DNA from 2 places in the Algiphilus aromaticivorans DG1253 genome. Region 2 is predicted to be linked to the other one. Evidence: riboswitches for the same ligand, from Rfam matches in the RefSeq annotation. Region 2 holds a riboswitch; the other holds the start of a gene.
What was found. Region 2 has a riboswitch for cobalamin ahead of U743_RS08920 (TonB-dependent receptor domain-containing protein). Riboswitches for the same ligand answer to the same signal wherever they lie in the genome.

Region 1: linked by a shared signal. The riboswitch ahead of U743_RS02040 (PepSY domain-containing protein) and the one ahead of U743_RS08920 (TonB-dependent receptor domain-containing protein) in region 2 are both predicted to bind cobalamin.

Annotation. Positions count from the first base shown of each region.
Region 1 is NZ_JPOG01000001.1:409,528-424,414, reverse strand. Features, by position in the region: gene U743_RS02045 (pyridoxine/pyridoxamine 5'-phosphate oxidase) at 1-256, shown strand, start outside; gene U743_RS02040 (PepSY domain-containing protein) at 268-1,716, opposite strand; cobalamin riboswitch at 1,902-2,114, opposite strand; cobalamin riboswitch at 2,150-2,419, shown strand; gene U743_RS02035 (TonB-dependent receptor plug domain-containing protein) at 2,549-4,549, shown strand; gene U743_RS02030 (precorrin-2 dehydrogenase/sirohydrochlorin ferrochelatase family protein) at 4,576-4,914, shown strand; gene hspQ (heat shock protein HspQ) at 5,043-5,351, shown strand; gene U743_RS02020 (amidase) at 5,438-7,078, shown strand; gene U743_RS02015 (YceI family protein) at 7,142-7,873, shown strand; gene U743_RS02010 (M24 family metallopeptidase) at 7,990-8,868, shown strand; gene U743_RS02005 (SDR family oxidoreductase) at 8,870-10,618, shown strand; gene U743_RS02000 (metal-dependent hydrolase) at 10,628-11,563, shown strand; gene U743_RS01995 (AraC family transcriptional regulator) at 11,521-12,576, opposite strand; gene U743_RS01990 (SDR family NAD(P)-dependent oxidoreductase) at 12,674-13,513, shown strand; gene U743_RS01985 (alpha/beta fold hydrolase) at 13,518-14,363, shown strand; gene U743_RS01980 (flavin-containing monooxygenase) at 14,378-14,887, shown strand, end outside.
Region 2 is NZ_JPOG01000001.1:1,918,606-1,933,492, forward strand. Features, by position in the region: gene U743_RS08885 (cobaltochelatase subunit CobN) at 591-4,982, opposite strand; gene cobD (threonine-phosphate decarboxylase CobD) at 4,988-6,019, opposite strand; gene cbiB (adenosylcobinamide-phosphate synthase CbiB) at 5,992-6,918, opposite strand; gene U743_RS08900 (cobalamin-binding protein) at 6,931-7,737, opposite strand; gene bluB (5,6-dimethylbenzimidazole synthase) at 7,734-8,381, opposite strand; gene U743_RS08910 (cobyrinate a,c-diamide synthase) at 8,378-9,670, opposite strand; gene cobO (cob(I)yrinic acid a,c-diamide adenosyltransferase) at 9,667-10,284, opposite strand; gene U743_RS08920 (TonB-dependent receptor domain-containing protein) at 10,294-12,156, opposite strand; cobalamin riboswitch at 12,286-12,522, opposite strand; gene U743_RS08925 (cobalamin-binding protein) at 12,648-13,571, shown strand; gene U743_RS08930 (FecCD family ABC transporter permease) at 13,568-14,542, shown strand; gene U743_RS08935 (ABC transporter ATP-binding protein) at 14,554-14,887, shown strand, end outside.

The DNA of each region.
Region 1 (14,887 bases), 1.5 Mb from region 2:
CGAAGCGCAGCTCGGCGCCTGGATGTCCGAGAAGGGCAACTCCAAAGCTGAAGGCGAGGCCGTCAAGGAGCGGCTGCGCGGCTACAAGCAGGAGTTCGACCAGCAGCGCGTGCCGCGCCCCGATGCTTGGCGCGCCTACCGCCTCGAGCCGGACCGCATCGGATTCTGGCCAAGTGGATGGCACCGACTGCGCGCGCGTGTCGACTACCGCCGCGACGCATCCGGAAAGTGGCAGCGCCACCAACAACAGCCCTGAGCGGAGCGAGCCTAGGAGCGCTGCCGCGGCCGCAACAGTGCCGTGCGCAGGCGGCGCCAGCCCACCAGCACGCCGGTGGCCGCCACCAGCAGCCCGCCGAGACTGACCCCGATGACGACAACATCCCAGAGCGGACGGTTGTGGATCAGCCAGGGAAAATCCAGGGAATGCAGCCCGTTGAACCACCAGCGATAGGCACGACGCGCGCGGTCCGCCTTCAGCGCGATGCGCCCGCTGCCCGGATCGAGGTAGAACCAGCGCTGCTCGGCGTCGTCGAGACGCAGCCGCAGCACCGGGAAGACGCGCTCGCCCCGGCTGCTGTAGTAGTAGCGATCGGCCTGCCGCAGCCAGGCGCGGTCGCGCTCGGGCGCCGACATCGCCAGGCGATCGGCCGCGGCCGCAACTTCGTCGCGCGGCAGCGTCTCGCGCAGCGGCCCACCGGCAACGGGTGCCAGACGCGTTTCTTCGCCATCGCGCAGGCGCAACCACCAGCGACCACCGAAGGCGAAGGCCTCGGCCTCACGCGGCTGGAAGCCGCCGGTGCGAAGCAACGTGTCACGCAGACCGTCGGCGAGGATCTCCGGGGGTAGTGGCGGCGCGTCGCCGACGAGTGCAGCGTGCTCCTGCGCGCTGACGCCGTGCAAATCGAAGAGTCCCCAGGGATTCATCGAGAAGAGCCCGCTGAGAATGAAGCTGAAGATCAGCCCGCCGAAGACGAGCCCGCCGGCGTGATGCCAGAAGGCGGCACCGCGATAGGGAATGGGCGATTTGCCCCGCTTGCGACGCCGCCAGCGCCACTGCTTCAACCCGCCCCAGAGGCCAGCCAGTGCCATCGCACAACCGGCCACTGACAGCCAGATGACGAGTTCGCTCCAGGCGCCGGGATGGCGCCGCAGCGCCGTGAAATAGAGCCAGTGACTCACCGCCCCCACCCAGTTCCAGGCACGCTCGGCGCGGGTGGTGTCCAGCAGCAGCTCGCCGGTGGTGCCGGAGACATGCAGCCAGCGCCCACCCTCCAGCGCGACCCGATACAGCGGCCGGTGCGGGTCGTAGCGGCCGGAGACGGTCCATTGATCGTCGTCGATTCGCTGCAGGCGGTGGATCGCCCCGGCAGCGACGTCGCTACGCCGCCCCAGCATCGCGCGCACGGCCTCGGCATCCAGAGACGCCATCGTCTCGCCGGTGGCGGCACCCCGCCACTGCCCGTCGCGGCCGATCCACAACCGGCCGTCCAGCATGCGCAGGCGCGGACGCTCGTCGGGAGTGATGGCGGGCAACGCGGCGTCACAGCAGTGCGCTGCCTGCAGCGGCGGCTGCCCGGCAATCCGTCGGTCGTGCTCGGTGGACGGATAGCCGACGTAGAGCATCACCATGCCCGAGAAGAACCAGAGCACGAAGAATAGGCTGAGCAGCACGCCGAGCCAGCGATGGCCCAGGAAGAGCAGGCGCTTGGGGCTCATGGCCTGCTCCTGCACTGCGCTCGAAGCGTTGCATCCAGAGATGCGCGTAGCGGCCGGCGTTCCGGCACCGCATGCACGGCGACGATGGCGCACGCCGACGCCCGGGGCGGTATGCCCATGGCCTGCTCCTTGTGCCACGCCGCCCGCATGGCTAAGCGAAAAGCGGATGGCGCCGCGCATTGCGCGACGCCGGCGGACGCCAGGCCGGTCTCCGGGCTCGGGAGCGGAAGAGGGTCGAATCTCTTCAGGGAGCAAGCGCCTTCCCATGCCGCGAGGGCACAGTGGCTTCGAGCTTGCTCCGCGCTCCATCACCGTTGCGGGGGCAGCGCCGGAATTCAACCGGCTTCCCGTTTCACCTGCCGCATGCAGCGGCAGGCACCTAGCGCGAAGCAGGATGGTAGCGCAGTTGCCGCGCGCATCCCTCGCTGCTAGCCTCCGTCGCCTTGCACCAGGTGCCCGCCGCGCGATCGCTCGCGCGGCGGGTTAAACGGGAAGTCGGTGCCCGGCGCCATCTGGCGCCGCATGCCGACGCTGCCCCCGCAACGGTGATTGCGCAGCAGGTTCCGCGTTCTTCGCGGCCCCTGCTTCGGCGGACCACTACGCCACTGTGCCCTCGCGGCATGGGAAGGCGGTCCGCCGAGACGATGCTCGACAAGCATCGTCACGCATCAGCCCGTAGACCGGCCCGGTGCATCGAGCCACGCGTCGCGGTGGGCGACGACGGGCCGGTTCCGGCCATCGTCGTCCGCGACGGCGCCGGTCCCGTCCCTGTCCCCGCACGCGTGTCATTCAGCACAGCGCCGTGCGGGTGAGCACGGCGAAGGGGACCGACATGCAGTACCGCAAGGGAATGCGCGCCGTGGCAGCGGGCGCGCTACTGGGCGCTTTCGCAACCGCAACCTGGGCCGCCGACCACGTCGAGCAGCTGGAGGCCGTGGAAGTGCGCGGCGAGCCGGCCGAACGACAGCTCTCCGAGGAGCTCGCCGACTACGGCAACCGCGTCGAAATCGTCGAGCGCGAGCGCATCAGCGCCTCCGGCGCGGTCGACATCGCGCAGGCGCTGCAGATGCTGGCGCCGGGCCTGCATCTGGCGCCCAAGCACGGGCGCTTCGATTACGCCGACATCTCGCTGCAGGGCTCGCGCAACGCCGATGTGCTTTTCCTGATCGACGGCGTGCGCGTCAACAACCGGCTCTTCGCCGGCACCTCGCCGCTCGACACGCTCAGCACCAACATGGTCGAGCGCATCGAGATCCTGAAGGGCGGGCAGAGCCTGTTCTACGGCACGCAGGCAGTGGCCGGCGTGGTCAATATCGTCACACGCGAATTCGCCGAAGCCGCCGAGGGCGAGCTGGCGCTGGGCGCCGGCGATCTCGGCGAGCAGCAGCTCGAGGGCTGGGTGGCCGATGCCGCCGGCAACAGCCGCTTCGTGCTTTCCGGCAGTCACGCCCGCGGCGACGGCTACCAGCCCTATCGTGACGCGCATCTGGAGTCCAGCGCCGAGCGCGGCCGCGAGCGCGGCTACGAAGTCACCAGCCTGGCCGGCCGCGCCCAGCGCAGTTTCGGCGATAACGCGCGGCTGACGGGCAGCTATGTGCGCACCGAAGCCGCGCTGGATTTCGCGCGCCCGACGGACAATTTCAGCACCATCAACGACCGCGACCAGCAACTCGCCACGCTGAACTGGGATCACCGCTTCGACAACGGCTTCAGCTATTTCCTCAAGGCCTACTGGCACCGCTGGGACACCGAGTACACGCGGCTGTATACCACCGAGGATCCCGACCGCCTGGAAGTCGTCAACGACCGCGACCCCTGGGGCTTCGATGACTACGGTCTCAACGTCATGGGGCGCTACCGCTTCAACGGCGGCAGCGAGTGGGTCTTCGGCGTCGACGGCCAGCGCTATTCCGGCCAGGACGCGGTGGTCAACATCAGCACCCAGAGCGAGACCGTCTACGCCGCCTTCCTGCAGTTCCGGCCACGGCTGGCGCTGCTGCCGCATACCGCGCTGGCCGTCGGCGCGCGCCATAGCCGTGCGGACCTCGGCGGCAGCAACACCATCTGGGACGCCACCGCGCGTCACGCGCTTGGCGGCGGCCACTATCTGCGCGCCAAGGCCGGCAGCGCCTTCCGCCTGCCGGACGCCTACCAGCTCTACGCCCGCGACCCGGACCATACCCGCGGCAACGAGAACCTCGACGGCGAGCAGAGCCTGAACTTCGAGCTCGGCTACGGCGGCAGCGCCGCTCTGGCCGGCGCCTACCTGAGCTGGGAGCTGATGGCCTTCCATCGGCGCATCGAGGATCTGATCGCCTCGGTACCGGACGAGAGCGGCCGCTCCACCTTCGTCAACACCGACGAGCGCGTACGCAGCCAGGGCGCGGACATCGTCGGCCGCTGGAGCACCGGCAGCGGTTGGCGCGGCCATCTGGGCGCGACGGTGGCACGCGCCCGCGAACGCGGCAGCAGCGAGCAGATCGACGGCATTCCGCGCTTCTTCGCCAAGGCCAGCCTCGGTCGCGACCATGCCGGCGGCCGCTGGGGCTGGACGCTGGCGGCGGTGCATGTCGGCCGCACCAACGACACGCTACCCGACGGCCTCGGCCGGCAGCGCTACGGCAACCACGAGATCGTCGACCTCAGCACCTACTGGCAGCCCACAGCAGGTAGCCCGCACCGCTTCCAGCTGCGGCTGGAGAACGCGCTGGACGCCACCTACGCCAGCGGTATCACGAGCGCCGAGCGCGACGTCGATGACACGCCCTATCGCGTGGACAACCTCGGCATGCCGCGCAACATCCAGCTGCGCTACCGCTACCGCTTGCTGTGACGGCACCGCTGATTGCATCGCTGGATATGGCCGGCCGCGACTGCCTCGTAGTTGGCGGTGGGCGCCGCGCGCTGAGAACCGTGCGCCATGCGCTTGCGCACGGCGCGCGTGTCACGACGGTCGCGCCGCGGCTGCATCCCGAGCTGCGCGCCCGGCTGAGCGAGGGCGCGATCGCGCATCACGCGACCACCTTTTCACCAGCACAGCTGCGCGGCATGGCAATGGCCTTCGCCGATACGGGTGACCCGGTGATCGACAAGGCGGTCTGCCTGGCGGCCGCGGTCCGCGGCATCGCCGTGCATCGCTTCGACGCCGATCCGCAGGCAAGGGAAGATGGCAAGGACGACCACGTGCGCGCCGCATGACCGCTATGCCGGCACGCTCGCAGCGGAAGCAACGCATCTCCGAGGCAGGGGCGGGCTGTGCTCAAGGCGCAGGCGTGGCAGGCTGGTGCAAGCAGCTCCCCCAAAACCCAGACGGATCGCACCCACTCATGACGCAGCCGAAATTCAGCATCGGCGACATCGTCCACCACAATCGCTTCGACTACCGCGGCGTCATCGTCGACGTCGACCCCGAGTACAGCGGCAGCGAGGCGTGGTATGAGCAGGTGGCGCAGAGCCGGCCGCCGAAGGGCGCGCCCTGGTATCACGTTCTGGTTGACGGCTCCATGCAGAGCACCTATGTCGCCGAGCGACATCTCGAACCGGGCGACAGCAGCCAGCAGATCGAGCATCCGTCACTCGGCCAGTTCTTCGACCGCTTCGACGGCGGGCGCTACCACCTGCGGCGACAGCAGTAATCCCGAGCAGAAGCGCGGCGGGCAGTGCCGGCCCGCTTTGGCACATCGATTGCTTGCGCTAGAGGCCCAAGCCATCGAGTCCTTCCATGTCGTCACGCCTTCGTCGCCCCCTGCTGCTGTCGCTGGGTCTGCTGCTTTCAGCCTGCGGCGGTTCCGGCGCCACCAGCGGCGTTGCCGACGAAGCGGGCTTCCAGCTGATCGAAGCGTCGATCGAGACGACACAGAACGCCCTGAAGGCCGGCACGATCGGCTGCGCCGGCCTGGTTGCCGCCTATCTGGAACGCATCGAGACGCTGGATCGCGACGACAGCACCGGCCCGGCGCTGAACAGCGTGCTCGCCGCCCATCCCGAAGCCATGGCGCAGGCGCGCGCGCTGGATGCCCACCTTGCCGAGTACGGCACGCTGAAGGGCCCGCTGCATTGCGTGCCGATGCTGCTCAAGGACAACTTCGACACGGTCGACATGCCGACCACGGCGGCGTCCCGCGCCATCGCCGGCTCGCAGCCCGCTGACGATGCCTTCACCGTGCAGAGGCTGCGCGGAGCCGGAGCGGTCATCCTCGGCAAGACGACGATGACCGAGTACGCCTTCTTCACGCAGAGTCACAACAGCTTCACGGGACGGGTCGGCGCCGCCTACGACACGCGCGCCGACGCCGGCGGCTCGAGCGGCGGCACCGCCTCGGCGGTGGCGGCGAATCTGGCGCTGGCCGGAACCGGATCCGATACCTGCGCATCCATTCGGCTGCCCCCGTCGAATGCATCGCTGGTGGGCGTACGTGCCTCGATGGGGCTGGTGTCGCAGGACGGGATCGTGCCGCTGTCGCACTTTCACGACGTCGGCGGGCCGATCACCCGCACGGTCGCCGATGCCGCACGGGTGCTGGATGTCATGGCCGCGGTCGACCCTGCCGATGCACGCACGCTCGACCCGGAGCGCTATCAGCCCGCCAGCTACACTGCGGCGCTGAACGCGGACGGACTGGCCGGAAAACGGATCGGCGTACTGCGCAGCTACGGCGGCACCGACGCCTTCGGCAGCGACCCCGCGATCCAGCGCATCATGACGGCGGCGATTGGCGACATCGAAGCGGCCGGGGCGGAAGTGATCGATCCGGTCACGCTGCCCGACTTCGCGTCGGTCTCCGTGCTGGTGCAGGAGTTCGAGACGCACATCAACGAATACCTGCAGAGCATTCCGGAGCCCGTTCGGGGCTCGCTGGACGCCATCATCCTGAGTGGCCAGGTACATCCCTTCATCGAAGCGATCCTGGTCGCAGCCAAGACGCTATCCGACACGAGTTCGGAGCGCTATTTCGCGACGAAGGGGCAGCGCCCGGTCATGCGCGCCTATGTCGAGGCCGAGATGGACCGGCTGGGACTGGATGCGCTGGTCTACCCGCCGGTGCTGGACCCGCCCTTCGCCACCCTGGTCGACGCCGACGCGGAGGCTCTGCTGGCTGCTTTGCTGGACGGCGACAGCGCCGCTCTCGCCAGCAACATCGATGCCCTGACCCAGGGCAGCAACTGCGGCTTCAGCGCCTCGACGGGGCTGCCCTCGATCGTTGTACCGGCAGGCTTCACGGAGGGCGCCACACCGCTGCCGGTGGGCCTGGAGATATTCGGCCGCAAGTGGGACGAGGCGTCGCTGTTCGAGATCGCCTACGCCTTCGAGCAGGCCACGCATCACCGGCATCCGCCGCCGGCCTACACGCCGACGGACTGAACAGCCCCCTTTCCGGCCGCTGCAGCGCTAGGCTGATCCCCTTCGCACCCAGAAGGGACCGTCATGCGCCTGCTCGCCCTGGCCTTTTTCCTGCCGCTCGCCGGCTGCGCTCTGCTGCCTGCCAAGGAACCGCCACCCCCACCGGCCGCGGAGACGACCGTGCCGCAGCTGGCCGATGTCGCCGCGGCACGGCGGGCCGCCGCGGGAGAGGCGACCCGCCTCTATCGCATCGACGCGGCGGCTTCCGAGGTGCGCATCTTCGTCTTCCGCGGCGGCAAGGCGCCCACCCGGGGCAAGAATCACGTGCTGACGACGCCGGAGCTGCAGGGCTTCGTGGCGCTGCGCTCGGAGCTGCCCACCGATGCCAGTTTCATGCTGGGCTTCAGCGCCGAGGCCATGGCACTGGACGACCCGGCGCTGCGTGCGGCCATCGGCGGCAGCTTCGCCAAGCCGCTGAGCGAAGAGCAGATCGAGGGCACGCGCGACAACATGCTGGGCGACTCGGTGCTCGACGCCGAGACCCATCCCGAGATCGTGCTGCGCTCGGTGGAAATCGGCGGCGACTGGCCGATGCTGGTGGCGCGCGTCGAGGTGGCGCTGCACGGCAGCACGCAGGTCTACGACAGCCTGCTGGAGGTACGCCGCGACGACGAGCGGCTAAGCGCCGAGGGCAGCCTGGTCATTCGCCAAACCGACTTCGGCATCACGCCCATGTCCGTGCTGGGCGGACTGCTCGGGCTGCAGGACCCCATCGGTATCCGCTATCGCATCGTCGCACGCGCGTCGGAAGATTAGCGGCGGGCGTCCGTGCCGAACATAACCTTGCCGCGGCAGTCACGTATAGTGACATTGATTAATGACAATGTTCGCGCTAGCCTGTCATTTGGACCGACGATGCGGGGGCAACGGCCATGCACGCCAGCGACCACCTCGACCCCGAGACCCTGGAAGGCTTCCGCCGGGCCCAGCGCCTGGCCTACGACTGCGCCGAGACCATCGCAGCCGAGATGACGCCGGGCATGCGCGAGCGCGATGTCGCCGCACGCATGCAGGACTATCTGGACGATAACGGCGCAGAGGACTGCTTCCATCGTCCCTTCGCCTGGTTCGGCGATCGCACCGCCTTTCGCGGACTGATCGGCGTCTCACAGCTGGGCGGCTTCAACCCGGCCTTCTATCCGGGCAACCGCCGGCTGGAGGCGGACATGCCCTTCATCCTGGACTGCGCGCCCACGGTGCACGGCTACACCGCCGATATCGGCTACTGCGGTGTAATCGGCACCAACCGCATCCTCGACAAGCTGATGGATGACCTCGCCGAATACCGCCAGCTGATCCTGGAGCAGGTGCGCGCGCGGCGCCCGCTGGCCGAGATCAGCCGCGCCGTCGACGCGCTCTGCCAGCGCCACGGCTACGAGCCGCGGCACAAGGCCTACCCCTTCGAAACGCTGGCGCACCGCGTCGAAGTGCTGCCCGACGAAGCGGACACGACGCACTGGACGCTGGGCCGCTTCGGCCTGCGAAATATCCGCGAGCTGATCCGCGATCGCGCGCGCGGCGCCCGCGAAGGCTGGAATCCCATATGGAACAGCTCGGCGGCGTCGGAGCACCCGCCGACGCCGGGGCTATGGGCGGTCGAACCGCACCTGGGCTTCCGCGATGTCGGCGCCAAGTTCGAAGAGCTGCTGGTGGTCACCGAGGACGACGCCTACTGGCTCGACGAGGGCGTGCCGCACGTCCGCCGCTGGCAGGCGCGCGGGCTGTGGCCGACCGCACGGCAGGCGGCCTGACATGACGCCCGCACAAACCGTTAACAGCGGCGATGTCGAAATCGCCGTCTACGAATGGGGGGAGCCGGACGACCGGCCCACCGTCGTGCTGGTGCACGGCTATCCGGATACCGCCAGCGTCTGGCGCGCCACGGCCGAACAACTGGCCGAGCGCTTCCACGTCGTGGCCTACGACGTGCGCGGTGCCGGCGCCTCGACGCGTCCCGACCACACGCGCGCCTACGAGCTGTCGCACCTGGTAAAGGATCTGGCCGCGGTGGTCGACACGGTGGGCCCGGAGCGCCCCGTGCATCTGGTCGGTCATGACTGGGGCTCGATCCAGTCCTGGGAGGCCGTGACCACCGAGCGCCTTGCCGGGCACATCGCCTCGTTCACGACGATCTCCGGCCCGAGCCTCGATCACGCCGGCTACTGGGCCATGGAGCGCCTGCGCGCCGGCGCACCGGAGGGGCTGGCGACCGTGGCGCGCCAGCTGGCGCACTCCTGGTACATCGGCATGTTCCACCTGCCGGCCGTGGCGCCGGCCTTCTGGCAGCGCGGCGGCGAGCGCCTGTGGCCGGCGCTGCTCGAGCGCGTCGAGGGCATCCGCGAGGCGGCACCCAGCCCGACGCAAGCCGCCGACGGCGAGCACGGCATCAAGCTCTACCGCGCCAACTTCCTGAAGCGGCTGTCGCAGCCGTCCGAGCGGCGCACCGACATCCCGGTGCAACTCATCTTCCCAAAGCGCGACCACTTCATGGTGCCGGAGATCTGGGATGACCTGCCGCGCTGGGCGCCGAATCTGTGGCGTTTCGACGTCGACGCCGGTCACTGGCTGCAGGTCAGCCATCCCGAGCTGGTCGCCGCGCGCATTGCCGGCTTTGTCGATCACATCGAAGGGGCCGAGGAGACGCCGCCCCTGCGGCGCGCACGCATGCGGGCGGCGCGGCGCGGCGGCAGCCAATCGGGCCGGCTGGCGCTGATCACCGGCGCCGGTTCCGGCATCGGCCGCGCCACCGCACTGGCACTGGCCGACGCCGGGGCGGACATCATCGCTGTGGACGTCGACGCCGAAGCCGCCGAACGCACGGCCGAGCTCTGCGAACTGCTCGAGGTGGCTGCCTGGTCGCGCTCAGTGGATGTCGGCAGCGTCGCGGCCATGGAGACACTCGCCGGCTGGGTGGGCGAGCACTTCGACGCACCGGACATCGTCGTCAACAACGCCGGCATCGGCATGGCTGGCAGCGTGCTGGAGACATCCGCCGAGGACTGGGAGCGCATCCTGGATATCAATCTGGGCGGCGTCATCCACGGCTCACGGCTGTTCGGCCAGCAGATGCTCGCGCAGGGCCGTGCCGGCCATATCGTCAATGTCTCTTCCGGGCTGGCCTTCCTGCCCTCGCGCAGCACGCCCGCCTACGCAACGACCAAGGCCGCCGTCCGGATGCTGAGCGACTGTCTGCGCGCCGAGCTCGCCGACAGCCGTATCCATGTCGCCGCGATCTATCCGGGCGTGGTCAACACCGGCATCGTCACGCGCACGCGCTTCACCGGTCAGGACGCCGAGACCGAATCGGCGTCGCGCGCGCGCATCCAGAAACTCTACGAGCGCCGCAACCTGAAGCCGGAAGCCGTCGCGGACGCCATCGTCGCGGCGGTGGAGCAGCGCCGGCCGGAGGCGCTGGTCGGTATCGAGGTGCAGGGCCTGCGCTGGCTGTCGCGCCTCGCCCCCGGACTCGCGCGCCGGCTGGCGCGCATCGAACTCAACTAGGAGGCCGCCATGCTCGCTTTTCTTCGAAAGAGCCGTAACGACGACGCTTCCGCCAGCCGCACCGAGGGCGCACTGGTACCACGCAAGGTCGCCTTCGACTGGTCCGACACGCCGCTGGAATGGATCCCCGGCCGGCCATTCGCCAGCCATTTCATCAACGAGATCAATCTGCTGCTGCCTGCCGGCGAGTTCTGGTTCTGCCGGCTCTACAACCAGGCGCTGCCGCTGGTCACCGACGAGAAGCTGCGCGCCGACGTGCAGAACTTCATCCGGCAGGAGGCCATGCACGCGCGCGCCCACGGCGGCGCCATCGCCGAGTACCTCAACGCCCACGGCATCGAGACCGAGTCCAACACCCGCCAGGAGGACTGGCTCTTCGAGGCTCTTCTCGCCGATCGCCCCCTCGGCTTTCCGCTGCCCAAGGCGCTGCAACGGCGCTGGCTGCTCTTCCGCCTTGGCCTGATCGCGGCCATCGAGCACATGACCTGCGTGCTCGGCAAGTACGCACTGCACAACACGGTCTGGGACGAGGCCGGCGCCGATCCGACGCTGCTCGATCTGCTGCGCTGGCACGGCGCCGAGGAGATCGAACACCGCAGCGTGGCCTTCGACCTCTACTGCCATCTGGGCGGCGGCTACGTCTCGCGCTACTACCTCGCCAGCATCGCCATGCCGGTGATCTTCGGGCTTTGGGCGCACGGTGCAGCGCACATCATGCGCCAGGATCCGCGCTTTGCCGACATGAAGCCCAGCGCCTTCCGGCCCTGGATCTGGCTGGAATGGCAGCGCCAGTCGAGGACCGGTCACCTGCCCTCGCTGCCGTGGCTGATAAGGCAGGAGCTACCCTTCTTCCGACCGGACTACGACCCGGTGCAGGAGGCTTCCACCGAAGAGGCGCTGGCCTATCTGGACGGCTCGCCGGCGGCCGCGCGCGCTGCCGCCTGAGACGGCGCGCCGTCGCGGCGGATAGCGCTGGGCGCGGCGCCGAACCAGCGCCGGCAGGCGCGCGTCAGCGCCGACTGCTCGGACAGCCCGACGAGATCGGCGATCTGAGACATCGGCAGATCGGTGGTGGTGAGATAGCGCAGCGCCGTTTCGCGCGCCACTGCGTCGCGGATGTCCTCGAAGGAGCTGCCTTCATCGGCCAGGCGCCGGCGCAGCGTGCGCGGATGCAGGGCCAGCATGGCGGCGACGCGGTCGCGGCTGGCGCCGCCGGTGGACAGGCTGTGGCTGATCGCCAGGCGCACGCGCGCCGATGTGCTCTCGCCCGGCCGCGCGTAGTGGCTCTCCAGATGATGCGCGGCGAGCTGGCGCAGCGCGTCGTTGACCTCGGCCAGCGGCGTATCGAGATCGATGGGCCGGATGAAAAGTGCGGCGAAGGGATCCGCCGCGCGCACCTCCGCTCCGAAGAAGCGCGCGTAGCGCACCATCGGCGCCAGCGGCGTGTGCGGCAGCGTCACCAGTTGCAGCCGGTAATGGCTGCGGCCGAGGAACTGCAGGATGCGGTGCATGACGCCCAGGCTCAGTTCGATGCCCTGCCGCGCCTCCGGCATGCCCTCGACGAGATAGCTGATGCGCAGCTCGGACATCCCCGGCTCGCGCGGGCTGTCGATCAGCGGCGTCAGCGCGATGGCCGGGCTGTGGACGAAGAGATAGCGCGTCGCGCAGCGCAGCGCGTCGGCCACCGTCGCCGAATGCTGCATGGCCACGGCCAGCGGGCCGAGGATGCTGATGTCCTGCGTGCCGGCGAGCTGCAGGCCGAAGTCCGGGCAGTCCAGGCGCTGGGCCGCGGCTTCCAGCAGCTCACCGGTGGCGCGCAGCGAGACGAGCGCATCCTCATCGGCCAAGGCCTCCGCCGTGATGCCGTGCGCGCGCAGCAGCGGACCGGGCGCGCCGCCCAGCCGCTCGACCAGCGGTGCGAAGCCGCGCAATGCGCCCGAACGGATCATTGCGTCCATGGCCACAGGGTCAAAGGATTGTCCCGCAAAGTCAAGCCGCCGGGGCTGGACAGTGGAAAGCTTGCCGCCCTTGATCACCATTCCCTCGGAGACAGGCGTGAAGCAATTTCAGAACAAGGTCGCCGCCATCACCGGCGCCGGCTCGGGCATCGGCCGCGAGATCGCCATTCAGCTGGCCTCCGCCGGCTGTCATCTGGCGCTGTCCGACATCAATGAGGCCGGTCTGGCCGAGACCAAGGAACTGGCCGAGCGCGCGGGTGATGCGCGCGTCACCACCCAGAAGCTGGATGTTGCCGACCGCGAGGCGGTCTTCGCCTGGGCCGAGCGCGTCGTGGCCGATCACGGCCAGGTGAACCTGATATTCAACAACGCCGGCGTGGCCCTGGGTGCGACGGTGGAAGGCATGGCCATCGGCGACTTCGAGTGGCTGATGAACATCAACTTCTGGGGCGTGGTGCACGGCACGCAGGCCTTCCTGCCGCACCTGAAGGCCAGCGGCGAAGGACACATCGTCAATATCTCCAGCCTATTCGGTCTGCTGGCGGTGCCCTCGCAGAGCGCCTACAACGCCGCCAAGTACGCGGTGCGCGGCTTCACCGAGTCGCTGCGCCAGGAACTGGACATGACCGACTGCGGCGTCTCGGCCACCACCGTGCACCCGGGAGGCATCAAGACCGCCATCGCGCGCAGCGCCCGCCAGGACGCCAGCATCCGCGCGCTGGGCCTGGACGAGACCACCGCCAGCAAGGACTTCGAGAAGCACTTCATCACCACGGCCGACAAGGCCGCGCGCATCATCCTGCGTGCGGTGCAGCGCAACAGCCGACGCGTGCTGGTCGGTCCGGACGCGGTCCTGCTCGACAAGATGCAGCGGCTGATGCCGACGCTCTACCAGCGCCTGACGCCCATCCTGATGAAGCGCAGCGGCAAGTCCTGAAACGATGACGCTCGCCACCGTCCAGTACTTCACTCACGACGGCCTGCAGCTGGCCTATCGGGACTCTGCGCCCGGAGACAGCGCGCGGCCCGTCGTGCTGCTGCTGCACGGCTTTCCGGACAGCAGCAGCATGTGGGCGCAGCAGATGGCGGCCCTGCATGCGCGCGGCTTCCGCGCCGTGGCGCCGGATACGCGCGGCTGTGGCGACTCGGCGATGGCAGCGCGCGTGCGCGACTACGCGTTGCCGGTGATCACGGCCGACTTCGTCGCCCTGCTCGAACATATCGGGGCCGAGACGGCCGATGTCGTCGGCCACGACTGGGGGGCGGTGCTCGCCTGGCAGCTGGCCGGTCACTTCCCGGATCGCGTGAAGCACTTCGTGGCGCTGTCGGTGGGCCACGTCGAGGCCATTGCGGCCGGGGGCTGGGCGCAGAAGCGCGCTAGCTGGTACATGGGGCTGTTCGCGCTCGGCGGCGTGGCCGAGCGCGTCCTGCTCGGCCGCGGCCGCTTCAGCCTGGAGCGCGTGCTGCCCGACCACCCCGACACCGCCGAGGTCCGCCATCGCCTGGCCGCACCGGGTCGCCTGACGGCGGCGCTGCGCATCTACCGCGCCAACCTCTGGGCGCTGCTGACGGGCTCGCAGCCACCGGTGGCCGCCGACACCCTCGGCGTCTGGAGCGAGGGCGACCGCTACCTGGTCGAGGCGCAGATGCGCGCCTCCACCAACTTCGTCCGCGGCGACTGGCGCTACGAGCGCCTGCCCGGCGGGCACTGGATTCCTCTCACCCAGGGCGAGGCCCTGAACACGCTGCTCGCCGAGCATCTTGGCGAAGCCGCGACTACCTCTTGAATACGGAGCAAGCCATGACTCACGAAGAACTCGACGTTCTGATCGTCGGCGCCGGTCTTTCCGGTATCGGCGCCGGCTATCACCTGCAGCAACGCTGCCCGGACAAGTCCTGGGCCATCCTGGAGGCACGCGACGCCATCGGCGGCACCTGGGATCTCTTCCGCTATCCCGGCATCCGCTCGGACTCGGACATGTTCACGCTGGGCTACGCCTTCCGTCCGTGGCAGGACGGCAAGACCATCGCCGACGGCGAGTCCATCCGCCAGTACGTGCGTGACACCGCCGAGCGCTACGGCATCACCCAGAAGATCCGCTTCAATCATCGCGTGCTCTCGGCGAGCTGGGATTCGGAAAGCGCGCGCTGGACGGTGGAGACCGAAAGCAACGGCGAGACGAAGCAGATCCGCTGCCGTTTCTTCTATCTGTGCAGCGGCTACTACGACTACGACGAGGGCTACACGCCGCACTTCGAGGGTCGCGATGACTTTGCCGGCGACATCATCCACCCGCAGCACTGGCCGGAG
Region 2 (14,887 bases):
AGGACGTCCGCGCCATTTGCGGCGATGTCGCGTAGCGACGAGCCGTCCCGGGTCGTGCCCTTGGAGGGGTGATGCGCGACCGACTTGCCAGTGGCAAGTCGCAGTGCGCATCACGGCTGGGCCAGGGAAGGCCCAGCCAGGGTCACTTGATGAGGTCCGGAAGACCGAATCTAGTGACCGCGGCAATCTTCGCGCGACACGTGGGCCGCGGTTGCCTGCCATCCATGGCGCTACTTTTTCGCTAAAACCAAACCCCGGCCCGGACGTCCTTGTCCGGGCGTTCGCCCGCTGCGAAGCGCCACTGGCGCTTCGGTCGGGCTCACCCGCGTCAGGCCGCCCGGCGGGCACACGGCTTTTGGTGACTTTTTGCCAAGACAAAAAGTCACCCGCGCCGGCGCCGACAGAGCATTCGACAGCGTCCAGCTTTACAAGCGCGGAACCGCGAGCGAGAACGGCTGTATAGCCAACAGATTCATCGCCAAGGGCTGCGCCGATGCGAACCACCCTCTCCCACCACCCGCTTCGCGGGCGGTCCCCCCTCTCCCGCACAGCGGGAGAGGGAATACTTCGGCAACGGAGACGGTCGCGCATCACCCTCGCCTCCCGGCCCGAACGCCACCGAGCAACAAGATCAGAACCACCCCGGCAATCAACCAGGGCAACAGGCGCACCGCACCCTCAGCGGCCGCTTCCGCCTCCGCATCCTCCGAGGCACGGCGCTGCTCCTCGGGCTGCTTGCGCTGCGCATCGGCCGCTTCGTCGGCCTTCTGATCCACCCGGATCTCGGCAACGCTGGCCGGATCCGTCGCCCGCGGCTGCTCCGGCCGCCGCGCCGCATCGCGTACGGCGTTGAATGCCTCGCGCAACGCCTGGTCGTCGAGCCGCTCGGCTACCCAGTCCATCGTCGGATGATCCGGCGCGGTATGACCGCTGCCGGGCAGGCCGTGCTCGGCCACCAGCTCGGCAAAATCCGCCGCCAGCGCGTCGACGACAGCCGCCTCGGCCTCCCAGAAGCCGCGCTGGGCGGCGACCAGCAGGATGGCCTGCAGGTGCGTCTTGACATGCACCTTGTCGCCTTCGGCCAGGAAGTCGTCGAGGCCGATGTCGTGCCGGTCCTCCAGATAGACCTGGTGTACCTCGTCCCAGACCCAGGAGCGCACGATCTCGGGACTGGTGACCTGCCAGCCCCAGAGGTTGTCGATGAAATCGGCGGCCATCGTGCGCGCGCCGGCGTAGCCCTGCGCCATCAGCGGCTCCAGCCACTGCGGATTGAGATTGCGGCTGCGCAGCTCGCCGAGCAGGGCGCGCTCGGTGGACTCGACGCGGGCGTTGTCCGGGTCGGCGTATTGCAGAACGTTGTTGGCCGGCGCCTTGCCGGACAGCGACTCGACGGCCATCGACAACCCGCCCTGGAAGTCGAAGCCGTCGTCGTTGTCGAGCAGGCCGTAGACATGGCTGGCGCGGCCGAGATAGCTGCGACCGACCTGCCGCAGGCGCTGCTCGAAGGCGTCGTGCGCAGCCGTGCCGTCGCGACCGCCGCCATAGGCGTGGCCCATGCGGCGGATATAGGCATCGGCCAGCTCGCCACGCGCGTCCCAGGCACCCGAGCGATCGGCCAGGCGGTTGACGCCGGCGCCGTAGGCCCCGGGCGTTGTCCCGAAGACGCGTAGGGCCGCATCGCGACCGGCGGCCTCGGCGCCGCGACCCTCGCCCATCAGCGCCTTGGTGTCGGCCACCCAGCTCGCCGCCACATCGTTGGCGGCCAGCGGCTCGTCGCCGGCTTCGCGCAGATCGTCCGGCAAGCTCTCCAGCGCCGCGTCGAGCGCACCGGCGAGCTGTGGGTGCTTGCTGCGAATGGTGCCGGCGCTGCCCGCCAGCGCCACGCGCACGGCACGGTCGAGCAGCGCGAGCTGGTCCTCGTAGAGATCGCGGAAGAGACCGGAGGTCGTGAAGAGCGCGTCGCGGCGGCGGCGGCCGTCGGTCAACGGCAGGCGCTGCAGGTCGGTGACGATACCGCGCGCATTCCAGACCGGCTTGACGCCCAGCATGTCCAGGCCGAAGGCGACCATCACGCCCTCGTCGCGCACGGTATCGGAGGCCCAGAGCACGATGGCCTCGCTGCCCTTGGCTTCGGCGTCGCCGCGGGCACGCGCTTCGGCGGCCAGCTCGCTGCCCAGCGACCAGGCGACGCGCGTGGGCACGAGATCGCTGGACAGCGCGTGGAAGTTGCGGCCGGTGGGCAGCACCTCCGGCGTGCGCAGGGGATCGTTGCCCTGCCCCGGCGGCACATAACGGCCTTCCAGGCCGGCGAGCAGATGCGCCATCTCCTCGCCCGGCGAGGCAACCAGCTTTTCTCGCCATGCCGGCTTGGCCTCGCCGTCGTCGCCGGCCATGGAGGTCAGCATGGTCTCCAGCGCCTCTTCATCCCAGTCGCGCCCGAAGACGTGCAGGCCCAGCGGCATGTGGCGTTCCTGCATCTCGGTCACGTAGTGGCCGACCTCGTGCACCAGCAACTCATCGTCGACGTCATTGAGCGAGACGCTCGGCGCATGCTCCGCATTCCCGTCGCCCTCTCCTCCGTGCTCGGCGGCAATCTCGCGCTCCAGCTCGCGCGCCAGATTCAGCTCCTCGACGCGGCTGCGCAGCCGCTCGACCGCGCGTTGGCGGGTCGGCGAATCGGGGTCGACGGCAGCCTCGAAGGTCTCCACCAGCTGGCGCAGTTCCAGCAGCTGGTCGTAGAGCTCGGTGGCCGCCAGCGGCGGTGTCAGATGGCTGATCATCACGCCCATCGCGCGGCGCTTGGCCTGGATGCCCTCGCCGACGCCATCGACGATGTAGGGATAGAGCACCGGCAGCGCACCGCCCAGGATGTCGGGGTAATCGTCGGCGGCCAGCCCCGCGCCGCGTCGCGGCAGGAACTCGCGCGTCGAGTGCCGGCCCAGGTAGACGAGCGCGTCGGCTTCGAAGTCCTCACGCAGCCAGCGATAGAAGGCGACGTAGTGATGCGTGGGCGGGAAGCTGGTGTTGGCGTGCAGCAGTTCCTCCTTCAGCTCCCAGCCGCGCGGCGGCTGCGGACCGATGAAGATATTGCCGAAGCGCAGACCCGGAAAATGCAGCGCGCCGTCGTGCACCATGGCCTCACCCGGCGCCTCGCCCCAGCCGGAGAGACCCGGAATGCCAGTGCGGATCAGCGCATCGCGCAGCTTCGCCAGATCCGCCTCGCTCGCTTCCTCGCGCAGCCGCGCCTCCCAGCCCCGCTCGAGCTGATCGAGCAGATCCAGCGCGCGATCGCGGGCGGGGTGCTCGAGCTCCTCCAGCAGGTGGCGCAGATCGGCGACGCCGCGCGCCAGCACGCGCTTGCCGATGGCCGGCGCTTCGGCTTCGACCGCTTCCACCATGCGCGCATGCAAGAAGCCGATCGGGCCGTGCTCCAGCTCGGCGCGCACGCTGTCCGGCAGCGTCTCGAAATAGAGCTGATAGGCGTCGACCGGCATCGCCGGCACGCGTCCGTCAAGCTCGGCCAGCGCGTCGCGGTGCTCGGGCAAGTAGACGCCGCGGTCCTGAATCATCGACAGCAGCGCATCGCCATCCTTGGGCAGTTCGCCGGTGTCGTAGCCGGCCACCTGGAGGGCGCGCAGGATCTCCAGCAGCGATTCCGGCACATTCAGCTTGTCGGCGCCGATGTTCTGCCGGCCGGGCGGATGGTTGTAGTAAACCAGCGCGACGCGCTTGTCGGCGTTGTCGCGCGTGCGCAGCCTCTGCCAGCGCTGCAGGCGCTCGGCCATCATGTCCACGCGCTCGGCCACCGGCCGCGTCAGGCGCAGGCGCACGCCGGTGACCGGGTCGGTTTCCGACGGTCGCGCCACGGCCAGCACGATGGGGGCGATCATGCCCTGCAGCTCCGGCATCGCCAGTTTGTAGTGCACGGCATCGGCCGGCACGCCCTGCGCAGACAGACGCCACTCGGCCTCGCTGCGATCGGCGAGGCGCATGCCCTTGATGACCGGTACATCCAGGGCTTTCAAGGCCTTGGTCACCGCGCGCCGGCCCTCGCCACCGCCCACGGTGAAATCCTGCAGGCTGACGACCGCGCTCAACGCTGCCGGCGCCGCGCGCTCTGCCAGCGTCTCGACGGCCTCCACGCTCGCCCCGCCCCAGCGCGCCAGCACGCCGAAGCACTGCAACCCGCGCGTCTCCAGCGCGTCGCAGGCCGCGTCCAGCAGTTCGCGGTCGCCGGGCCGGTCGCCGGAGTCCAGGTCGAGCAGCGCCACCGCCGGGCCGTCAGCAAGATCCAGGTCCGCGGCATCGGCGTGCGCACGGCCGTCGCGGTAGTAGCGCAGCAGTGGCCGGGGGGTGACCTCGGGCACGGCAATGTCGTGGCCGGCACGCGCCAGCAGCCAGCGCATGAGCCCCTCGATATGTTCGGGGCTGCGGCCGCGATAGAAGGCGCGGCCTTCCAGCCAGGCGGCGTGCTCCGGGAAGGCTTCCTGCTGTGCGCGCAGATGTACCAGCGGGTCGGCACCGGCTTCCGGGTTCTGGGTGAGCGCGTCGATATCCGCGCCGCTGAATCCGGCGAGGAGCCGCTCACCATCGAGCCGCGACAGGCGCGTGATGTCGCGATCGCTATTGGTGGCGAGCACCGGCACATCGCGCCCCGGCGGCGCCTCGCGGAACAACCGCTGGATGCGCCCGACCTGATCACCGAAGACCGCGGCCATGACCACCGCATCGGCCTCGCGCCAGAGCGCGGCCACTTCGGCATCGCTCATGCCCGCGAGCTGCTCCGGCGTGCGCAGCCGCACTTCGTGCTCCGGATGCTGTTCGACAAAGAGCTCGGCCCCGGCGGCCATCTCCGCCGCGGAGCGCTCGGAGACGATGCCGGCAATGGTTGCCGCCTGCGCTGCACACGGGGCGAAGAGCAACGCCAAGAGCAAGCGAAGGGGGAACCGCAGATTTCTCAGATTGGAAAGATTGAAAGTCATGTTCTTCATGAATCTGCGTGCATCTGCGTAATCTGCGGTTGATGCGCTTTGAGACGATCGAGTGCGGCGTCCAGGCGCTGCAGACCTGCCGCATCTGGGGGCAAGCCGAAGCGCAGCGCCGGCGGTTCCTCGAAGGTGCGCGAGAGGATGCCCTGCCGGGCGAGCCGGTCCTGGATCGCCGCGGCTTGCGGATGCGGGCAGTAGCGGAAGAGCGCGGTGCCACCGGCCACAATCAACCCGTGCCGTTGCAGCACGGCATCCAGCGCGGCGGCCTGAGCGGCCAGCGCCTCGCGCGTGGCGTGTTGCCAGTCGCGATCGGCCAGGGCACGGGCCAGCACCCAGCGTGCCGGGTGGCTGACGGCCCAAGGCCCGAGCTGCGCTTCCAGCTCGTCACACAAGGCCGGCGGTCCGAAGCAGAAGCCGCCGCGCAGCCCGGCGAGACCGAAGAACTTGCCGGTGGAGCGCAGCACGATCAGCCCGTCGGGACCGGTATCGACCACCAGACTCGCCTCCGGGGTCGGATCGACAAAGGCCTCGTCCAGCACCAGCCAGCCACCGCGCCGCGCCAGCCGCCGATGCCATTCGCATAGCGTCTGCCGCGACAGACACAGCCCGGTGGGATTGTTGGGGTGGATCCAAACCAGTGCATCGAGCTCGTCGAGCGCATCCTCCGCGGCGTCGTGCGCCAGAGCCACGACCTCGTGGCCGGCCGCGCGCCACCAGTGCGCGTGCTCGGCGTACCCGGGCGCCGACACGCCGACGCGGCCCGGCGCGCGCAGCCGCGGCAGCAGCTGGATGGCGGCCTGGCTGCCGGGTAGCGCCACGCAGCCGGCCGCAGCAGGCGCCCCCGCCCACTCACGGGCGATGGCGTCCAGCCCGTCGTCGGCCTCCGGCAGCCGTTGCCAGACGGCTTCCGGGATCCCGGGCACCGGCCACGAGCGTGGATTGATGCCGGTGGACAGATCCAGCCATTGATCGACGGCGATCCCGTAGGCCGCCGCCGCCCGATTCAGGCGACCGCCGTGCGCCAGGCCCATAGCCCGCCTCCCGCAATCGCGATACCCACCAGCCAGACCAGGATGCTGCGATGGAGCAGCCCCAGCGCGGCCGTGATGCTGTCGGCCGTGGGTGGCATGCCCTCGCCCAGGAGCGGCCGCTGACGCAGGCCTTCGGCGTAGGGCGCCGGCCCGCCCAGATGAAGCCCCAGCGCGCCGGCGCCGGCAGCCATCACGGGCCCCGCATTCGGGCTTTCCCAGGTCCGTGCCTGAGTACACCAGCAGCGCAGCGCGACCGCAGTGCGTCCGGCCAGCGCATAGCCGAGCGCGGTCAGCCGCGCCGGCACCCAGTTCAGCACGTCGTCCAGCCTCGCGGCGGCGCAGCCGAAGCGCGCATAACGCGGGCTGCGATAGCCCCACATCGCATCCAGCGTGTTGACCAGACGGTGTCCAACCACGCCGGGAAGCCCGGCGAGCAGATACCAGAAAATGCTGGCCGTGACCGCGTCGGCGCCGTTCTCCAGCACCGACTCGGTGGCGGCCGTCGCCACACCCTCGCCGTCCAGCGCCCGTGTATCGCGGCTGACCATCCGGCCCACCGCCGCGCGCGCAGCCGGCAAGTCGCCGACTGCCAGCGGCGCGGCCACGGCACGGGCGTGCTCGGACAGGCTCCTCAGGCCGATGGCCGCGTACAGGCCGAGAACCTCCAACGCGATCACTGCCGGCCACGGCAGCCAGATGGCCGCAGCCCAGGCCAGCCCGACGAAGGGCAGCACGACAAGCAACATGGCCAGCCCGCCCACCATCACGCTGTCGGCGTGAAGCCGCGCCTCTACCGCTGTCGCCAACCGTCCGAAAGCGACCAGCGGATGCGCGTGCCGCGGCTCGCCGAACACCCGGTCGAGCAGCAGAGCTGCGAGCACGACGATGAATGGCAGCAGCACCGACATGGCTCAACTTCCCCGCAGCGCCGCCTGCCAGCGCTGCACAACATCGTGCAGCGCGTCGAGGCCATCGGTGAGCGCCGCCGGGCCGGGCTGCAGGATCAACGGCGACTTGATTTCTTCGACGAAACCGTCGCGCACGGCCGGCAGGGCCGCCCAGCCGTCGCGCGCACGCACGCCCTCGGCGTCGAAGCGCTTGCCGCACCAGGAGCCGATGATGATCTCGGGCTGACGGTCGATGACCTCGTGTGCATCGCCGATGATGCGATGCCGCCCCAGCGGCTCGACGGCCATGTCGGCGAAGAGATCTTCGCCGCCGGCGATGCCGATCAGTTCCGACACCCAGCCGATGCCGGTGATCAGCGGGTCGTTCCATTCCTCGAAGTAGACCCGCGGACGACGCTCGAAGCCGGCTCCGGCGGTGCGCACGGCCTCGACGTGCACCGACAGCTCCGCGCACAGCGCCTCGGCGCGTTCGAGTGCGCCCGCCAGCGCACCGACGGTGCGCATCATGCGAAAGATGCCGGCCACCGTGCGGTGGTTGAAGACGTGGACATCGATACCCTTTCGGATGAGCTCAGCGGCGATATCGGCCTGCAGGTCGGAGAAGCCGAGCACCAGATCCGGCTCCAGTTCGAGGATCCGGTCGATCTTGGCGCTGGTGAAGGCCGAGACCTTGGGCTTTTCCTTGCGCGCGCGCTCGGGCCGCACCGTGAAGCCGGAGATGCCGACGATGCGGTCCTCCTCGCCGAGTCGGTAGAGCGTCTCGGTGGTCTCTTCGGTCAGGCAGACGATGCGCTCCGGATACGGGCTCACGACGCCGCAGCCTCCCAACTGTTCTCGAAGACGAGCGCGTCCAGATCGCGCCGCTCGTCCCAGCCTTCCGCCTCCAGCATCGGCCGCTCGTAGAAGGCCGGCACATGGCCAACACAGAGAATCGCGATCGGCTGGGCATCGGCCGGCATGCCCATCATGCCGGCCAGGGTCGCCGGCTCGAAGAGCGAGACCCAGCCAAGGCCGATCCCTTCGGCCCGGGCGGCCAACCAGAGATTCTGGATGGCGCAAGCCGCCGAGCAGAGATCCATCTCCGGCATGGTGCGGCGCCCGAGCACGTAGCGCTCGCGCTGGTCGCAGAGCGCGACCACCAGCAGCTCGCCGCAGTCGCGAATGCCTTCGAGCTTGAGGCGCTGCACTTCCCGCGCCCGCTCGCCGCAGGCGTCGGCGGTGCGCTCCTGCTCTTCGGCGACGTGTGCGTGAATGCGCCCGCGCAGCGCCGCATCGGTAACACGGATGAAGCGCCAGGGCTGCATATAGCCGACGCTCGGGCCGGCATGCGCTGCCTCGAGCAGGCGCCGCAGCACTCCGGGATCGACCGGATCAGGCGTGAAATTCCGCATGTCGCGGCGCGCGCCGATGACCCGGTAGATCGCTTCGCGCGCCGAAGAATCGAAATCGCTCACGGCAGGAAGAGCCCGGCGGCGGCCTCGGGATTCGACGGGAAGTAGAAGTGCAGGAAGCTTGCCGTCAGCCGCTTGCGCCGATAGACGGCTTCGCTGGTCGGGCTGTCGTTGGGGCAGCGCGCCATGACCAGCGGCGTCATGCCGGTGTCCATGCGGGCGTGGTGGTAGGTGTGTGCGCGAAGCAACCCTTCCGGCAACTCGGCCTCCTGCGGACCGAGGCCGGCAAAGCGCGCTTGCAGGCGCGCGCTGCCTTCCAGCAAGCCCCACATCGGCGCGGCATTGCCCTCCTTGTCTGCCAGCGCCCCCAGCAGCGCCAGCATGCCGCCGCACTCGGCCAGCATCGGCTTGCCGGCGTCGACGTGCGCAACCAGGTCGGCGCGTAGCGCGTCGTTGGTCGACAGCGCCTGCAGATGCAGCTCCGGATAGCCGCCGGGCAGCCAAACCGCATCGCACTCCGGCAGCGGCTCGCCGGCAACCGGCGAGAAATAGCGCAGCTCCGCGCCCATGGCTTCCAGCAGACCCAGATTGGCCGGATAGAGGAAGGCGAAGGCCGCGTCGCGCGCGACAGCGATGCGTCGGCCGGCGAGCAGCGGCTCGGGCGGGCTTGCGGCATCCGGGGCCGAGAAGCGCACCGGCTCCGGCAAGGCGTCTGCGCACCACTGCAGCGAGCCGGCGGCCGCGTCGAGCCGGGCGTCGAGATCGGCGAGTTCGTCGGCCATGAAGAGGCCCAGATGCCGGCTCGGCAATGCCGCATCGCGCGCGTGCGGCAGCCAGCCCAGCAGCGGCAGATCCGGCGGCAGGAACGCGGAAAGCATGCCGGCGTGGCGTTCGCTGCCCACCTGGTTGGCGAAGGCGCCGACCACGCGCAGCTCCGGCCGCAGATCGCGCATGCCCAGCGCCACCGCACCGAAGGTCTGCGCCATGGCTGCCGCATTGATCGAGGCCAGCACGGGGATACCCATCCGCGAAGCCAGGTCCGCGCTGGAGGGCTTGCCGTCGAAGAGGCCCATGACGCCCTCGACCAGAATCAGGTCGGCCTCGCCGGCCGCGTCATGGAGCCGCTGCCGGCAGGCCTGCTCGCCGACCAGCCAGAGGTCGAGGGTATCCACTGGCGCGCCGCTGGCGCGCTCCAGGATCATCGGGTCAAGGAAATCCGGCCCGGCCTTGAAGACGCGCACGCGACGACCGCGGCTGGCGTGCCAGCGCGCGATGGCCGCGGTCACCGTGGTCTTGCCCTGCCCGGAGGCCGGCGCGCCGATCAGCAGCGCCGGGCACTGGCGCTCGCTCACAGCTCGACTCCCTGCTGCGCCTTGATGCCACTGCGGAAGGCGTGCTTGACGTCGCGCATCTCGGTAACGGTATCGGCGATGGCGATCAGCTCCTCGCGTGCGCCCCGACCAGTGACGACGACGTGCTGCATCGGCGGGCGCTGCTCAAGCGCGGTGACGACCTCATCGATCTCCAGATAGCGGTGCTTGAGCGCGATATTCAGCTCGTCGAGCACCACCAGTGCGATGTCGGCGTCGCGCAGCATCTCCAGCGCGACTTCCCAGGCGGCGCGTGCCGCCTGGATGTCGCGCTCGCGGTCCTGCGTCTCCCAGGTGTAACCCTCGCCCATGACGTGGTAGCGCACTTCCTCGAAGCGCCGGAAGAAGGCCTCTTCGCCGGTGGAGAACTTGCCCTTGATGAACTGGACCACCCCCACCTGCATGCCGTGACCGAGGGCGCGCGCCACCATGCCGAAGGCCGAGGAGGATTTGCCCTTGCCGTTGCCGCTGTGCACGAGCAGCACGCCCCGCTCGTCCTGGGCCTTGGCGATGCGCCCGTCGACCACTTCCTTGCGGCGCTGCATGCGCTCGCGGTGGCGGGCGTTGCGAGCTTCCTCGTCATCCTTCTGGCTCATGGCCTCTCCCTAGAGCGCGTAGCGCAGTGTCACGTAGAAGGCGCGCCCTGGTTGGCGATAAGTGGGCACGGTCTCGTAGTCGGTATCCAGCAGATTGGCGACGCGGCCCTGCACCTGCCAGGCCGCGGACAGCTGATAGCCCAGCCGCGCATCGACCAGCACGTAGCCGGGCAGCCGGTTGCTGTTGGCCGCGTCTTCGTAGCGCCGGCCCTCGGCGTAGATGCCCAGACCCGCATCGAGCGGCCCGAAACTGCGGTCCGCGTCAAGCTGCAGGATCTGATCCGGGCGTCGGCGCAGGCGGTTGCCGGCGTTGGCGCCGTCGCCGCGATTCTCCGGCTCCTGGTAGGTGTAGGCCGCCGACAGCTGCCAGTCCGCGACATCGACCTCGGCGCTGAGCTCGGCGCCGCGGATGCGCGCCTCGGCAACATTCAGCGGCAGGAAATTGTCGTCCGGGCCCTGAACGGTGTCGATCAGATCGTCGATGCGCGTCTCGAAGGCGGCCAGTCGCAGCGACCAGCTCGCCACCGCCCACTCGGCACCGATCTCGGTGCTTTGGGATTCCTCGGGCTGGACGTCCGGATTGCCGAAGCCCGGAAAGAAGAGCTCATTGAAGCTGGGGGCACGGAATGCCGTGCCGTAGCTGGCCCGAAGCCGCAGGCGATCGACCGGCTGCCAACCCAGGGCAACATTGCCAGTTTCATGGCTGCCGAAGGCTTCGTAATCGTCGCTGCGCCCGGCCAGACGATAGTCCAGCGCCCCCAACTCGCCCAGCAGCTGGGCGAAGACGCCCGTGATCTCGCGCCGGGTCTCGTCGTACTGGGTGGTGGAATCGACGCGCTCGTCGAGATGATCGACACCCACGCTCAGCCGCTGCTCGGCGACATCCGTATCGGCCTGCAGGCTGAAATCATTGCGGCTGGTGTCGAAGCGCGTCCGGAAATCGCCGTTGCGGAAGTTGCGCGAACGATCCTCCGAGCGCCCGGCGTCGAGGGTCAGCGCCACAGCCTCAACAGGACGCACCCGCCAGGAAGCGCCAACGACCTGCTGCACCGTTTCCGTCTCATTGACGCTGTCGAACTCGGGATTGCCGTCGAACTCGCTCTCACCGTCGGCGTGCAACCCGTTGATGCGCAGCTCACCGAAGGCACCAAGATCGAGGCCGCCCCGACCGGAAACCGACAGATTGCGGTAACCGTCATCGTCTGGCTCGAAGAGCGTCCGTGAATCGATGCCACCGGTATCGAAGACATCCGCGTTCAGGCTGAACCAGCCGTGCTCGCCGGCGTCCGACACGCCCGCAGCGGCCTCGTAGGTATCGAAGCTGCCGCCGCCGAGCTCGAAATAGCTGCGCCGACCCTCGTCCGGGCCGCCCCGCGTGAATATCTGGATGACGCCACCGATGGCGTCCGATCCGTAGAGGCCTGACTGCGGCCCGCGCACGACCTCGATGCGCTCGATCTGCTGCACCGGCAGGTTCTGGAAGGCCGCCTGACCTGCCGTTGCCGAGCCGACCTCGACGCCGTCGACCAGCACCAGCAGATGATCGGCATTGGTGCCGCGCATGAAGACCGATGTGTTCTTGCCCGGTCCGCCGTTGTTCGTGATGCTGAGGCCCGGCAGGCCGCGCAGCGCCTCCTGCACACTCTTGACCTGCCGGCGCTCGAGGTCGGCGCGGGTGATAACCGAGGTGGCCGCCAGGCCGTCGGCGACCCGCTGGCTCTCGCCGCGGATCGCCGTGATCACATGTGGCTCGAGCTCGGTCACGGCCAGCTGAAGCGGTTCCTCGGCGGCCTGCGTGCCGGTCGCGGCGATTGCCGCGCAGAGGGTCGCGCCACCGATGCACCAACGATGGATTACTGAATTGAAAAGCATGAAATCTCCCTGGCGTGCCGCCCGCACGCTCGTCGTGTTCGCATCAAGCGACACGCGTCGGGCTCAGGACAGGCGCAGCGACGATCAATCAAATAATCGTCCGCCCGCCCGCAGCCAGCCCGCCGCTGTGCCGCGCCAGTGTCCGGGGCCGGTATCCGGGCTCACGAGGGGAGGCTTTCGCCTCAGGATCCGGACACCTTCCCATGCCGGTGCGGCACAGTGGCTCATTCGCCCGGACCCGCTCGCTTACCGTTGCGGGGGCAGCGCCGGCCTTGCGCGGACGTGGATCACGTCACAGCGCGCACCGGCTTCCCGTTCAACCCTCGCCGCGATCACGACGAAGGCACCTCGAACGCGGCGAAGCCTAAGCGGCCTGTCCAGCCGGCGTCAAATCGCGGCGATGCCGGTGCAGCCCGACGAAGTTGCTATGGTGAAAAAGAATCAGCCGCTCTGCCGAGCATTCGGACCGATGAGCACATAACGGATATTCGATGCAAATTCGAAGCATTTTGGCGCCACTTACCGCTTTTACGGCGATTATTTCCGCACCGCCCTGTCTCGCGGACGGCGCCGCGGACCGGGTCGGCGTGCTCGACGACGAGGGACGCGAAGTCGTTCTCACGGCCCCCGCCCAGCGCGTTGTCAGCCTGGCGCCGCATCTGACCGAGAACCTCTTTTCCGTCGGCGCCGGCGAGCAGGTCGTGGGCACGACCAGCTTCAGCGATCATCCCGAAGCCGCGGCCGAGATTCCGCGCGTGGGCAGCTACAAGCGCGCCGATATGGAGCGCATTGTCGCGATGCAGCCGGATCTCGTCGTCGCCTGGGCCAGCGGCAACGATCGCGCCCAGATCGAGCGCATGATCGAATTGGGGCTTACCGTCTACATCTCCGAGCCGCGCGACTTCGAGGGCATCGCCACGACGCTGGAGCGATTGGGCCAGCTCACCGGTCACCCTGACACTGGCGAGGAGGCAGCCACCGAGCTTCGCGAGGGAAGCCGCGCACTGGCCGAGCGCTATCGTGACGCCGCTCCGGTGACGGTTTTCTATCAAGTCTGGGAACGGCCGCTGATGACAATCAATGACGAACATCTCATCAACGAGGCGATCAGTATCTGCGGTGGTGATAACGTCTTCGGCGATCTTGAACGTCTGGTGCCGCGCATCGACCGCGAATCGGTCCTGAAGGCCGACCCGGAGGCCATCGCCGCCGGCGGCATGGGCGAGGACCGGCAGGACTGGCTCGAGGCCTGGCGCGAGTGGCCGGAGCTGCAGGCCGTGCGCGAGGAAAACCTCTTCTTCATCCCGCCGTCGCTGTTGCAGCGCCACACGCCGCGCGTCCTGCAGGGCACCCGTCAGCTCTGTGAAGACCTCGACAGCGTGCGTCGGCAACGCCGGGCCGACGCGTCCCGGTGAGCCATCCGTTGCGCACCCTGCTCCTGCTGCTGCCGGTTGCACTGGCAGCCTGCGCCGTGGCCGTTGCGCTGGGCAGCGTCACCGTGCCGCCGGCTGCCATCTGGGCCGTGATGAGTGGTGAAGGCGAACCGCTGCAGCGCACCCTGCTGCTCGACCTGCGGCTGCCACGGGCGCTGTCGGCCTTTGCCGTGGGGGGGCTGCTGGCGGTGGCCGGGGCGCTGATGCAGGTGCTGCTGCGCAACCCGCTGGCCGATCCCTATGTGCTCGGCCTGTCCGGCGGCGCCGCCACCGGGGCGCTGCTGGCCATGCTCGCCGGGCTGGGCACGGCGCTGGTCTCGGGCGCGGCCTTCGCCGGCGCGCTGGCCTCCACCGTCATCGTCTTCGGCACCGCCCACGGCACCGGCAGCTGGACGCCGACGCGGCTGCTGCTCACCGGCTTCGTCGTCGCCGCCGGCTGGGGCGCGCTGATCAGCTTCCTGCTCGCCGTCAGCCCGGCGCAGCAGCTGCCCGGCATGCTCTTCTGGTTGATGGGCGACATGGCCAATGCGCGCAGTCCCATCGCGCCGCTGGCGATACTGGTGCTGGTCGTCGCCGCCGCCGTGCCCTTCGGGCGCAGCCTGAACATCCTTGCGCGCGGCCCGCAGCAGGCGGCTGCATTGGGACTGGCGGTGCGACGCATGGAGTGGGGCGTCTACCTGGTGGCGGCGCTGATCACCGCCACGGCCGTGACGGTCGCCGGCAGTGTCGGCTTCGTCGGGCTGATCATCCCGCACATGCTGCGGCTGGTCATCGGCTTCGATCAGCGCATCATCCTGCCGGCCTCGGCGCTGGCCGGCGGCACCCTGCTCGTCCTGGCCGACACGCTGGCGCGCACGATCATCGCGCCCGAGCAGCTGCCGGTGGGCGTCATCACGGCCATGCTCGGCGTGCCGATCTTCCTCTGGCTGCTGCATCGGAGCACCAGCTCGTGACCGCGTCGCTGATGCAGCTGGAGGACCTGGTCGTGGACGTGCCCGAGCGCCCCGACGGTGACGCGCTGCGCTGCGCCTTCGCGCCGGGTCAGAGCTGGGCGATTCTCGGCCCCAACGGGGCCGGTAAGACGACGCTGCTGATGACGCTGGCCGGGCTGCGCCCAGCACGCGGCGGGCGCGTGCTGCTCGGCAATCGCCCCATCACGGCCCTGCCCCGCCGCGACATCGCGCGCCGGCTCGGCGTGCTCTTCCAGCATCATCACGACGGCTTCCCGGCAACGGTGCTGGAAACCGCGCTGATGGGCCGCCATCCGCATCTGCGCGCCTGGGAGATGGAGGGTCCGG